Spinactinospora alkalitolerans: one gene and its partner. The protein of the gene in region 1 interacts with the protein of each later gene in a pairwise test. Links are inferred from orthologs where the notes say so. Each region holds a gene or a part of one and is shown in the gene's direction. Other genes may lie near its edges.

Region 1 (7,449 bases):
GAGGGGCAGTACGACGATGCCCAGCACGGTCGTCACGCCGGTGAAGTACAGCAGCACGCGGGCGACGTGCAGCACGATCGGGAACCGGCGCTCCATGTCGGGACCTTCCATCGGTGATCGGGGGAGGTTCTTCGCGAATGTAGCGCAAAGGTAGCTCATCGAACTCTGACCATCGCGTTCATGAGGTGGCATCTCAGGGCTCGGACTCGCCGTGCCGTCGGCGCTGCGCGCACTGCGGCGGCCAAACCCCGGTATGCGTCCGGCCGTCGGGCACCGGTCAGCGGCGCCGGCCGGTCGTGTGGTCGGCCGCGTCCTCGGGCCGCCCTCCCAGCCGCATCGCCTCGGTGGGGTGCTCGTCGTGCTGGAGGGGCGGGGGAGCCGGGCGGCGCACCGTGTCGCTCATCCGCAGCAGCAGGCCGATGATGATCCAGCTCGACATGAGCGACGAGCCTCCGGCGGACATGAACGGGGTGGTCATGCCGGTGAGGGGGATGAGCCGGGTGACCCCGCCCAGGACGACGAAGACCTGGAAGGCGAACAGGAACCCCAGGCCGGCGGCCGTCATCTTCACGAACAGCTCCGGCGAGGCCAGTGCCAGCCGGAAGCAGCGTTCCACCAGCAGGAACAGCAGCACGACGACCGCCATCAGCCCGGCGAGGCCCAGCTTCTCGCCCACGGAGACCAGGATCAGGTCGCTGTCGGCCGCGAAGATCGACTGGGCCCGGCCCGCGCCGAAGCCGGTGCCGAGCAGGCCGCCGTCGGCGAGCGCGAACAGGCTCTGGACGAGCTGGTGGCTGCCGCCGGCCTCGCGGTAGACCTCCGGGTCGAAGGGGTCCAGCCAGATGGTGACCCGCTGCTGGACGTGCCAGAACATCAGCCAGGCGACGTAGGCGCCGGCCAGGAACAGGGCCAGGCCGATCGCGATCCATGACTTGCGCTGGGTGGCGACGTAGAGCATGGCCAGGAACAGGCCGAACAGCAGCAGCGACGTCCCGAGGTCCCTGGTGCCGACCAGCAGCAGGATGGCCAGGCCCCAGGCCGCCATCATCGGTCCCATGTCCTGGATCCGCGGCAGGCTGAAGACCTTCACCGGGCCGACCATCACCCGCCGCACCGCGAACGACAGGGCACCGCGCTTCATGACCAGGTAGGAGGCGAGGAAGAGGACCAGCGTGATCTTGGCGAACTCCGAGGGCTGCACGGTGAGCCCGCCGAAGCCGATCCAGCGCCGGGCGCCGTAGAACTCCAGGCCTATGAACGGCGCGATGGGGATCGCGATCAGCAGGATCGATGCGGCCGCCATCAGGTAGGGGTAGCGCTGGAGCCTGCGCGGTCGGCGGACCGTGGCCAGCACGACCAGGCACGTGGTCATCCCGATCGCCGTCCACAGCAGTTGGCGGTCGACCTCGGTGCCGGCGTCCGGCCCGTCGGCGTTGAGGGCCCAGACCATGACCAGGCCCGTCCCGTTGAGGACCAGCGCCAGCGGGAGGACGAGCGGGTCGGCCCACGGCGCGGCGAAGCGCAGCACCACGTGCAGGAGCAGCGCCAGGGCCCCGAACGTCGCGGAGTACACGCCCAGCGCCGTGGGGACGCCGCCGGTCAGCGCCAGGCCGGCCCAGGCGAAGCCGCCGACGAACAGCGCGATGGCCACGAGCATAAGGGCCAGCTCGGCGTTGCGCCGTTTGACCGGCGGAAACGCGGCGTCGGCCGGCGCGCGGTTCACCATCGCCCACCACCAGGGGCGCCGTGCCCGTGCGGTCCCGTCCGCTCCGGGCCGTCCCTCCTCGTCGTCCCCACAGGTTCCTCCGACCGCGCGGGCGCGCGGTGCTCGGGCGCGAACCCCCACATGGGTTGACGCGCCTGCGTCCCGTTCCGTTTACCCGGAACGGGACGAGGTGAACGGAACGGGAGCGGAAACGGCGCGGGGCGGGACCGGGGGCCTTCGCGTCCCGGTCCCGCCCCGCGCGGGGACCCGTGCTCCGGCGTCAGTCGCGGACGTCCACGCGGAAGGGCTCCTCGATCTCCTCGACCCCCGCGGACCCGGCGGCGACGCGGCGTTCGGCCTCGCGGTCGGCCAGGTGGGCGCGCAGCGACCAGGCGACGGCGCCGGCCCAGGCCAGGACGGCCGTCAGGTAGGCGGCCACCTGCGCGGCGCCGGGCAGCTCGATCAGGTCACCGCCCAGGATCGCGTGCACGTTGGTGAGCACGATGACACCGCCCACCAGCGATCCCAGCATGCGCGGCGGCAGCAGCCGCACCACCCACGCGGCGATCGGGGCGGCGATCACGCCGCCGATCAGCAGCACCGCCACCCAGGCGAGGTTGATCCCGGACAGCCCCAGGCCGATGACGAAGCCGAGGCTGGAGGCCAGCGCCACCACGAACTCGCTGGTGTCGATCGACCCGATGACCTTGCGCGGTTCGATCCGGCCGCCGGCCAGCAGCGCGGGCGTGCCGATCGGCCCCCACCCGCCGCCGCCGGTGGAGTCGATGAACCCCGCTGCGAGACCCAGCGGGGCGAGGAATCTTTTCCGGACGGGCTTGCCGAGGTTGCCCCGCGGGGTGTCCCACACGGTGAAGCGCAGCAGGATGTAGCCGCCGAGGGCGAGCAGAATGCCCGACATCAGCGGGCCGGCCGCCTCGGTGGACAGCCAACTCAGGAACGCGGCGCCGAGGAAGGCCCCGATGCCGCCCGGCAGCGCGATGCGCCGCACGACCCTCCAGTCCACGTTGCCGAACCGCCAGTGGGAGACGCCGGCCGCCAGCGTGGTACCGATCTGGGCCATGTGGACGGTCGCCGACGCCGCCGCGGGGTTGGCGCCGATGAGCAGCAGCAGCGTGGCCGATGTGACGCCGTACCCCATGCCGAGGCTGCCGTCGACGAGCTGAGCGAGCAGGCCGACGATACCGAGCAGGACGAGGGTTCGCATCGAAGAGGAGCCTTCCCACTTATTTCTACTTCTTTGATGGGAATAGTAGATGATGGAGTCCGGCAAGCCAATCACCCGGGCCGGGTTTCGCCCCGACCGTCCACCGGCCGGACCCGTCGGCGCGGCCGCATCCGGCCGCGACACGCCGACCCCCGTTACGCTCGCGCGCGGTACCGGACCGTTGCGCGGTGGCGAACGACGAGCGGCTCAGCAGTGGATTTCTTCAAATGGACTAAACCAATTTCGGTCGGAGGGGAGACTCGGCGGCACCCGGCTCGGTAGGCTCTGGGGTGGTTCGCGCGGCGATCGCGGGTGATCGCGCCCGCCGTGCGGGGCGGTGCCGTTCAACCGCCGAATGTGGCCCGGGCCGAGCGCGGGCCACGACCCGACGCGAGAGAACATAGGGAGTACAACGTTGTCGTCGATCGAGGCAGTGCAGGCGCGGGAGATCCTTGACTCCCGCGGTAACCCGACGGTCGAGGTCGAGGTCCTGCTCGACGACGGGACGACCGCCCGCGCGGCGGTCCCCAGCGGCGCGTCCACCGGGCAGTTCGAGGCGGTGGAGCTGCGTGACGGCGGCGACCGCTACGGAGGCAAGGGCGTCGAGAAGGCCGTCACCGCGGTCAACGACGAGGTCGCCGACGAGCTCCTGGGCTACGGCCCGGAGGAGCAGCGGCTGATCGACCGCGCGCTGATCGACCTGGACGGCACGCCGGACAAGTCGCGCATTGGCGCCAACGCGATCCTGGGCGCCTCCCTCGCCGTCGCCAAGGCCGCGGCCGAGAGCTCCGGCCTCCAGTTGTTCCGCTACATCGGCGGCCCCAACGCGCACGTGCTGCCGGTGCCGATGATGAACATCCTCAACGGCGGCGCGCACGCCGACACCAACGTCGACATCCAGGAGTTCATGATCGCCCCGGTCGGGGCGGCCAGCTTCCGCGAGGCGGTGCGCTGGGGCGCCGAGGTCTACCAGGCGCTCAAGGCGGTGCTGAAGGCGCACGGCCTGGGCACCGGCGTCGGCGACGAGGGCGGCTTCGCGCCGAACCTGGACAGCAACCGCGCCGCGCTGGACCTCATCGTCGAGGCCGTCCAGAAGGCCGGCTACACCCCGGGCCGCGACATCGCGCTCGCCCTGGACGTCGCCGCCACCGAGTTCCACGAGAACGGCTCCTACCAGTTCGAGGGCAGGACCCGCACCTCCGAGGAGATGGCCGCCTACTACGGCGAGCTGCTCGACTCCTACCCGCTCGTCTCCATCGAGGACCCGCTCGACGAGGAAGACTGGGAGGGGTGGAAGAAGCTGACCACGGCCATCGGCGACCGCGTCCAGCTCGTCGGCGACGACCTGTTCGTCACCAACCCCGAACGCCTCCAGCGCGGCATCATCGAGCGCGCGGCCAACTCGCTGCTGGTCAAGGTCAACCAGATCGGCACGCTCACCGAGACCCTCGACGCGGTCTCCCTGGCCCAGCGCAGCGGCTACACCGCGATGATCAGCCACCGCTCCGGCGAGACCGAGGACACCACGATCGCCGACATCGCGGTGGCCACCAACGCCGGCCAGATCAAGACCGGCGCCCCGGCCCGCAGCGAGCGCGTCGCAAAGTACAACCAGCTCCTGCGCATCGAGGAGGAGCTCGACGACGCCGCCATCTACGCCGGCGCGACGGCGTTCCCGCGGTTCAAGCAGGAGGGCTAGCGACCCGTGCCGAAGGTGCCGGAGCAGCCGAAGGGGCCCCGCCGTTCGAAGGGGGCGGGGTCCTCGGCCTCCGGTGCCTCCGGCCGCGCCCCGGCGTCGAGGCGGACCTCCGATGCCCGGGGCGGTCCGGCCGGGAAGGCGTCGGGGGCCACGGGCTCGAACGGGTCCAAGAAGGCGGGCTCCGCCAAGAAGGCGGGCTCCGCCAGGAGCGCGGCCGGGCCCAAGGGACCGAACGGGAGCGCGAGGGCACCGAAGGCCGGCTCCGCCGGGACCCCGACCGGCAGGAAGACCACGCGGACGACGCAGGCCGCCGCCGAGCCGCCGAGGCGCTACGGCAGCGGCGGGGGAAGGTCGCCCGGCCGGGTCCGGCCGGCGCTGACCAGCCGCGCCGCGGTCCTCGCACTGGTCATGTGCGTGATCGCGCTCAGCCTCGCCTACCCGCTGCGCGAGTACATCGCGCAGCGCTCCGAGATCGCGCAGTTGCGGGCGGAGCAGGCCCGGATGCGGGAGAACGTGGAGGAGCTGGAGCAGCGCAGCGAGGAGCTGCAGGACCCCGCCCAGATCGAGCGCGAGGCCCGCACCCGGCTGCACTACCAGTACCCGGGCGAGCGCTCCTACGTCATCCTCGACGGCGAGGACGACGACGCCGAGCAGCCGGAGGCCACCGGCCCCCGGGAGCCCTGGTTCACCCAGTTGTGGAAGTCGGTCAAGGAGGCCGACGAGGTCGGCACCGAATCAGAGGAGATCCCCGAGGCCCAACCCCCGGAGCGCTGACCTCCGGACCTCCTAGAGGCCCCGCGCCCTGGCCGCGGTGACGAAGGCGGCCCACTCGGCGGAGCCGAAGAAGAGCGCGGCCCGATCGGGGTGCTTGGAGTCACGGACGCCGCGGGCGGGACGGAGGTCGGCCACTTCGACGCAGTCGCCATTGCCTCCGCTGTAGGAGGACTTCCGCCACAATCCTTCTGCCTGGATGGGGAGTTTTTCCTGGGACAGCATGGAGGCGTTCACCCTCTCTGGATCCCGCGCCGGATGTCCGCGATCAGCGACCGGGTGGTCTGGGCGCCGGAAGCTGTTGCGCGGAGGTTGTTGAAGACCTTCTCGTAGACTTCGACGTCTTCGTCGGAGTCAAGATAGAGATTACTCGTCCTTCCCTCGACGTATACCGCCGTGAGGTCGATCTCCGAGAGCCGGAGTACGCGGAACCCGCTCGTTTCGAGTCCGGCGTGGCCGCCCTCTGAGAAGAGGACTGCCTGAAGCGTGACGCGTGGGTGGTCGGACAGGTCCAGCAGGCGGGCGAGTTGCTCATCCATCACGGGTGGGCCACCGATCATCTGCCGAAGAGCCGCTTCTCCCATGATGATCCACAGTTCAGTGGCGCCGCGTTCCCACGCCTTCTGGCGATGGATGCGGACTTCGACTCGCTGCTCGACAACCTCAGGGGGCGCGTCAGGGCGCGTCGCCTTGATGACGGCGCGCATGTAGTCCTCGGTCTGTAGCAATCCAGGGACGAGTTGGGGGTCGTACGCCTCAATCTCCATGGCGCTTGCTTCCAGCCCGATCAAGGTTCCGTAGTGCTTGTCGAGATCGTAAGGCTGCCACCAGCCGCGCGTCCGTGCCTCCTGCCGGAGCTCCATGAGGCGGTGGGCTTCCTCGTCGCTGACCTCGTAGTAGTCGAGTAGCCGGGAAAGCGTGCCGGGAGCCGGAACCACACCGTCGGAGCCCGCCGTCTCCCAACGGAAGACGATCGAGGTCGTCATCCGCATGGCTTTTGCCACTTCAGTGGCACTTCGATCCCCTCGAAGCCGCTTCAGTTCCCGCGACAACTGCCAGCGCACCACGGTGGGGTTCCTGTCGGTCGGCGATCCAGGCTTCTGCTTCTTCATGGGATCATGATATGCGACTCGCACATATTTTTTCGTATAGGACTTGCATGTTTGTTTGCGGAGAGTGACACTCTAACTATCGCGGTACCGGCTCGGCCACGCAGGGTTCCCGGGAAGGTCACTGCCGGTCCGCGCAACAAAACGGCCCTTGGCGGGTGGTGCAAGCACTCGCCAAGGGCCTTGTCCCACTCGCCTGTAGCAGCAGGGAGCAGAACCATGTCCAACGTTATCCCTCGGCCGACTCCGGCGCACCCCGGCTGTGCGTGGGGGCCGGCGTTCGACCGCCTCGCGCTGCCGGGGACACTCGGCGCACCCGCAGAGCTGCGCACCTGGGCCGTGCGCTGTCTGGCCTCCTGCCGCCGTCCCTACGCCACCTCCTCCGACCTGGCCGAGTCGCTGAAGCTCGTGGCCAGCGAGCTGGCCACCAACGCCGTCACCCACTCCGCCTCCGGAGAGGACGGCGGCTTCCTCGTCGCCGCGATCCACTTCCCGCACGACTGCGCGGCCCTGTGGGTCTTCGACCTCGGCCCCAGGCCCGGTGCCCCCTCCGCCCCGCAGGCCCCGCCGCGCCTCCTGGACGCCCTCGACCTGTTCGACACCGAGCACGGCCGCGGTCTGGCGCTGATCGCCCTGCACTCCCGCCGCTACGGCTGGACTGCCCCACCCGACCACCCGGCCCACTCGGTGTGGGCCGAACTCTCCGCGTACCCGGTGGCGGTGGCGGCGTGAGCGCCGCGCACGTCCGGCAGGTCCTCACCGCCCCGCACGGCCGCCGCTTCTCCCGCCCTGCCGGGTCCTGGACGGCGGAGTCGCCTCGCGTGGCCTACCGGCGAGCCCACGGCACACTGCCCGCCTGGTGCCACGCCGCAACCGGGCGCACCGAGAGCGGACGGCCCTTCGGCACCGCCGAAAACCGGACCGGGATCGACATCGCCGC
Region 2 (5,059 bases), 3.5 Mb from region 1 along the record:
GACGCCGCGTCGGGGCGCGGCCGCAGGGTCTCGGTGAGCCCCGTCGCGCAGCGGGCGGCCGAAGCGGGGCTGGAGGTCCTCAAACCCGCGAAGGCCGGCGAACCGGAGTTTCTGGACCGGCTGCGCGAGCTCGCCCCCGACTGCTGCCCGGTCGTGGCCTACGGCGCGCTGCTGCGCCAGGACGCGCTGGACGTTCCCCGGCACGGCTGGATCAACCTGCACTTCTCGCTGCTGCCGGCCTGGCGCGGGGCGGCCCCGGTGCAGCACGCCGTGCTGCACGGCGACGACGTGACCGGTGCGGCCACGTTCCGGATCGAGCCGGCCCTGGACTCCGGCCCGGTCTACGGCGTGCTCACCGAACCGATCGGTCCCCGCGACACCAGCGGCGAACTGCTCGGCCGGCTCGCCCGCTCAGGGGCCGACCTGCTGGTGCGCACCCTGGACGGCATCGAGTCCGGTGAGCTGGCCGCCCGCCCGCAAAGTGCCGACGGGGTCTCCATCGCCCCGAAGCTCACCTCCGAGGACGCCCGCGTCGACTTCGGAGCCCCGGCGATGCGGGTGGACCGCCTGGTGCGCGCCTGCACCCCCGCTCCCGGGGCGTGGAGCACCTTCCGCGGTGCGCGGATCAAGCTCGGTCCGGTCCTTCCGGCCCCGGACGCCCCCGCGCTGCCGCCCGGCCGCCTGTCGGCCGACAAGAAGCGGGTCCTGGTCGGCACCGCGACCCACCCGGTGGAACTCGGCGACGTCCAGCCGCAGGGCAAGCGTTCGATGTCGGCCGTGGAGTGGGCCCGCGGCGTGCGCCCCGGCGCGGAGGAGGAGCTCGGGCGGGACTGATCCCCGGCAGGACCCCGTTGGTGCGGGAGCCCGCCGGGCCGGGCGTCTCGCGGGCGCCGGAACCGCCGGTTCGGGCTCGCGGCGCCGGGGCCGCAGGAGAAGGGCCGCTCCCCGCCACCGGCCCGCTGACCTGTAGACCTCTGTACCCTCGATGCGGGGCCGCCGGAAGGCGGGCCGCCCGAGTTTCCCGGCGTGAGGCAGATCAAGAGTGAATGACCGTTCCCGTTCCCCCTACCGCCCCGCACGCCGCGGACCCAAGCGCCGCGGCACGCCGCCGCCGGCCCCCAAGGACCCGGCGCGCCGGATCGCCTACGAGGTGCTGCGCGCGGTGGACGCCCGGGACGCCTACGCCAACCTGCTGCTGCCGTCCCTGCTGCGCGAGCGCGGCGTCACCGGGCGGGACGCGGCCCTGGCCACCGAGCTGACCTACGGGACCCTGCGCCGCCAGGGCACCTATGACGCGATCCTGGACGCCTGCGTCGATCGGTCGCTGCGCTCGGTCGACGCCGAGGTCCTGCCGGTCCTGCGGCTGGGAGCGCACCAGTTGCTGGCCACGAAGATCCCGCCGCACGCGGCCGTCAGCGCGACGGTCGACGTCGCCCGCAAGGTCGTCGGCCACCACCGGGCCCGCTTCGCCAACGCCGTGCTGCGCAGGGTGAGCGCGCGCGGCCTGGAGGAGTGGCTGCCCATCGTGGCCCCCGACCGCGCCGCCGACCCGCTCGGGCACCTCGCCGTGGTGCACAGCCATCCCCGCTGGATGGCGGAGGCGCTGGCGGCCGCGCTGGGCGACGCCCCCGACGGCGATCTCGCCGAGACCGAGCGCCTGCTCGCCGCGCACAACGAACGCCCCCGCGTGACCCTGCTGGCCAAGCCGGGCCGCGCCGCCGTCGCCGACCTGATCGGCGACGGCGCGACCGAGGCCCGCTATTCGCCGCACGCCGCCTACCTGCCCGAGGGCGACCCCGGTGCCCTGCGCGCGGTGCGCCAGGGGCGCGCCGCGGTGCAGGACGAGGCGAGCCAGATGGTCGCGCTCGCGCTGACCAGGGTCGCCGTCGAGGGCTCCGACGCCCGCTGGCTGGACATGTGCGCCGGCCCCGGGGGCAAGGCGGCCCTGCTGGGCGGTCTCGCCGGTCAGCGCGACGCCCGGCTGCTGGCCGCGGAGGTCCAGCCCGCCCGCGCCCGGCTCGTCGCCGGCGCCGTGGAACGGTCGGTCCGCGACGCGGCGCGCACCGTGGTCGCCGACTCCACCCGCCCGGCCTGGCGCGCCGGCGCCTTCGACCGGGTGCTGGTCGACGCGCCCTGCACCGGCATGGGCGCGCTGCGCCGCCGCCCCGAAGCCCGCTGGCGGCGCACCCCCGGCACCGCCGCGGAACTGGCCCCGCTCCAGCGCGACCTGCTGCACCGGGCGCTCGACGCCGCGCGGTCCGGCGGCGTCGTCGCCTACGTGACCTGCTCGCCGCACCTGGCCGAAACCCGCGACATCGTGGCCGCGGTGCGGGCCGAGCGCTCCGACACCGAGCCGGTCCGCGCGGCCGACCACCTCGCCGAGGTCCCCGATGTCGCGGTGGGCGACCACGCGCAGTTCTGGCCGCACCGGCACGGCACCGACGCCATGTTCCTCGCCCTGCTGCGCAAGCTCTAGCGAGGTCCGCGGAAGTCGCGCGCCCCGGATCGGCGCCCCTTCTCGCCGATCTTGACCTTGTGGGGTTATCGCAACGTTTTCAGGGCCCATAAGGCCGACGTGGGTTTGAAGGGCGATTCTCTCGCGTGGCCGAAGGCCCCTAGACGGAAATCGTCCTCCCGCGCGCGAAGCGCACGCCGACGCCGTGGACGCGGGACGGCACCATGGTTTCGGCCCGCGCCCAAAGCTGCGGCGTGCGGTTGTGTCCTTGGGCCGGGGTTCAAACTCCTGTGGCCGAGGTCGGCGGGCGCGGCGGCCCGCCGCCTTGGGCGCGCACCGAAACCCCGATTGTGGCCTGGAGCCCAAGCAGGCGGCGTGGGTGGCGCGGCGCCGGGGTGATCCCTGTGGGGGGCCTTCGGCCGCGCGAGAGGATCGCCCGGTCACCGCGGACCCCTCCTTCGGCTGAGGCTTCAAGACCCCCGGTGGTCGAGGTTGAAACTCAAGGTCAAGATCGACGAGACGACCACTGCAAAACGGACATCGTGCGTGCCGTCCCGGACCCGCCACCGGCCTCGGCGCCGCTTTTCCCTCAAGGCCACCCGTCGCCCGACCGACCGGCAAGGCCGCACAGCGGACCTTGGCCGCCTGACCACCGGCCACCACCCGACCCCGCTTCCGCGAACCTCGGTGGAAGACCGCTGGAGGTCCTGCCGGGTGCCTCAGGCTCGGCCGCTGAAGGCGGCCACGGTGGCCTGGCTAGACTCGGAATCGTGGCAATCCAGATCTCACCCAGCATCCTCTCCGCCGACTTCGCCCATCTCGCCGATGAGGCCGCGGCGGTCGCGGACTCCGCCGACTGGCTGCACGTCGACGTCATGGACAACCATTTCGTGCCGAACCTGACGTTGGGGCTGCCGATCGTGAAATCCCTGCGCAAGGCCGCCGCGCTGCCGCTGGACTGCCACCTGATGATCGAGGATCCCGACCGCTGGGCCCCGGCCTACGCCGAGGCGGGCGCCGGCAGCGTCACCATCCACGCCGAGGCGGCCAAGGCGCCGGTGCGCACGCTGCGCACCATCCGCTCCGAGGGGGCCAGGGCCGGCCTCGCGCTCAACCCGGCCACGCCGGTCGACCCCTACGCCGACCTCCTGCCCGAGCTCGACATGCTGCTGCTCATGACGGTCGAGCCGGGCTTCGGCGGGCAGAGGTTCCTCGACGTCGTGCTGCCGAAGATCCGCCGTGCGCGCGAACTGGTCGGCACCCGCGACGCCGCCGTGTGGCTGCAGGTCGACGGCGGCGTCAGCGCCGAGACGATCGAGCGCTGCGCCGAGGCGGGCGCCGACGTGTTCGTGGCCGGCTCCGCGGTCTACGGGGCGCAGGACCCCTCCGCCGCGATCGACGCCCTGCGCGCCCAGGCCGAACAGGCCGTCGGCCGGTAGCACGCCGGCCAGGCGCGCGTGACCGGCGCCACCGTCGATCCACTATCCTCGTCTCCTGCTTGGTTTGCCCGTGAGGGGTGGCGGCAGGCCACCGAGGCGCGTCCCGGGCCCCGACGATGCGCGAGGTGAGGAATGGAAGCGATCTGGGAGGCCGAGAGCGGGGCCGTAAGCCGGCTGCAGGAGATCGGCGGCTGGTCCGCACCGCCGTTCTCCGCGCTGTTCGCGAACGGGTTCGACCTGCTCTACCTGGTCGCCGTGCCGCTGCTGCTCTGGTGCGTCAGCACGGGCTGGGGAACCCGGCTCTCACTGCTGCTCACCGGCGGGTCACTGGTCAACGGCCTGCTGAAGACCGCCCTGCACGCCCCTCGGCCCTCGTGGTACACCCTCAGGGTGAGCCCGCTGGTGCCGGGAACGACTTTCGGCGCGCCCGCCGGTGCGGCGCAGGGCGCGGTGACGCTGCTCGGCTACGTCGGGCTCAAGACCGACCGCCGGTGGGCCCGCCCCGCGGCCGCCGCGCTCATCGTGCTGGTCGCCCTGGCAGGCGTCCACCTCGGCGCCGCCTTCTTCAGCGGCACCCTGCTCGGCCTGGTCGTCGGCGCCGTGCTGCTGTGGCTGGTGCTGCGCTACGAGGCCGCACTGCTGCGGTGGTGGCGGGCGCGCCCGCTGCGCACCCAGATCGCCTGCGCGCTCGCCCTCTCCCTGGCGGTCCCGGTGACCGCCGCGGTCTGGCAGGCGGTGGTCTGGGGCGGCTGGACGGCGCCGCGCGGGTGGACCGGGACGGTCCCGCCCGACGCCGCGACCGCCACGCTGCAGCACGTCTTCGTGCTCGGCGGGGCGCTGTTCGGCCTGCTCGCAGGTTTCTCGCTGCTCGCGGCGCGGGGCTGGTACAGCGCGGAGGGATCGCTGGTGTCCCGCGCCTCGCGCTATGTGACGGGCAGCACCGGGATCCTGCTGATCCTGGTGCTGCACGTGCTGGTCCCCGTCCCGGGAGGCGCCGCAGGCCTGCTCGTCTCCTACGTCCTCCACGCGCTGCTGTCGCTGTGGATCGCCTTCGGGGCCCCGGAGCTGTTCGTCCGGACCCGCCTGGCCGACCGCCCGCTCCGTGCGGAGGCCGGGGAGCCGGTCCCGCACTGAGGCCGCGGGGCGCCGTTCCGGCCGACCCCGG

Evidence for each region. The genes of interacting proteins can lie anywhere in the genome.
Region 2: the proteins of eno (region 1) and rpe interact in binary tests that used the Escherichia coli proteins (3 or more experiments, as listed by UniProt). The link is inferred for Spinactinospora alkalitolerans from one-to-one orthologs.

What each region holds. Positions count from the first base shown.
Region 1 is NZ_JACCCC010000001.1:690,545-697,993, forward strand. The notes cover bases 2,592-5,487. They hold eno (phosphopyruvate hydratase), read left to right. Parts: upstream 2,592-3,345; coding sequence 3,346-4,629; downstream 4,630-5,487. Other genes in these bases: HDA32_RS03330 (sulfite exporter TauE/SafE family protein), read right to left, coding at 2,592-2,930; HDA32_RS03340 (hypothetical protein), read right to left, coding at 4,626-4,817; HDA32_RS03345 (FtsB family cell division protein), read left to right, coding at 5,038-5,403; HDA32_RS03350 (DUF397 domain-containing protein), read right to left, coding at 5,416-5,487. Outside these bases: HDA32_RS03320 (hypothetical protein), read right to left, coding at 1-96; HDA32_RS03325 (FtsW/RodA/SpoVE family cell cycle protein), read right to left, coding at 278-1,726; more of HDA32_RS03330, read right to left, coding at 1,986-2,591; more of HDA32_RS03350, read right to left, coding at 5,488-5,625; HDA32_RS03355 (helix-turn-helix domain-containing protein), read right to left, coding at 5,634-6,512; HDA32_RS03360 (ATP-binding protein), read left to right, coding at 6,729-7,241; HDA32_RS03365 (hypothetical protein), read left to right, coding at 7,238-7,449. UniProt on the Escherichia coli protein: Catalyzes the reversible conversion of 2-phosphoglycerate (2-PG) into phosphoenolpyruvate (PEP). It is essential for the degradation of carbohydrates via glycolysis.
Region 2 is NZ_JACCCC010000001.1:4,219,692-4,224,750, reverse strand. The notes cover bases 2,277-5,059. They hold rpe (ribulose-phosphate 3-epimerase), read left to right. Parts: upstream 2,277-3,225; coding sequence 3,226-3,894; downstream 3,895-5,059. Other genes in these bases: HDA32_RS18680 (phosphatase PAP2 family protein), read left to right, coding at 4,027-5,028; HDA32_RS18690 (RsmB/NOP family class I SAM-dependent RNA methyltransferase), read left to right, coding at 2,277-2,476. In the rest of the region: fmt (methionyl-tRNA formyltransferase), read left to right, coding at 1-834; more of HDA32_RS18690, read left to right, coding at 1,043-2,276. UniProt on the Escherichia coli protein: Catalyzes the reversible epimerization of D-ribulose 5-phosphate to D-xylulose 5-phosphate.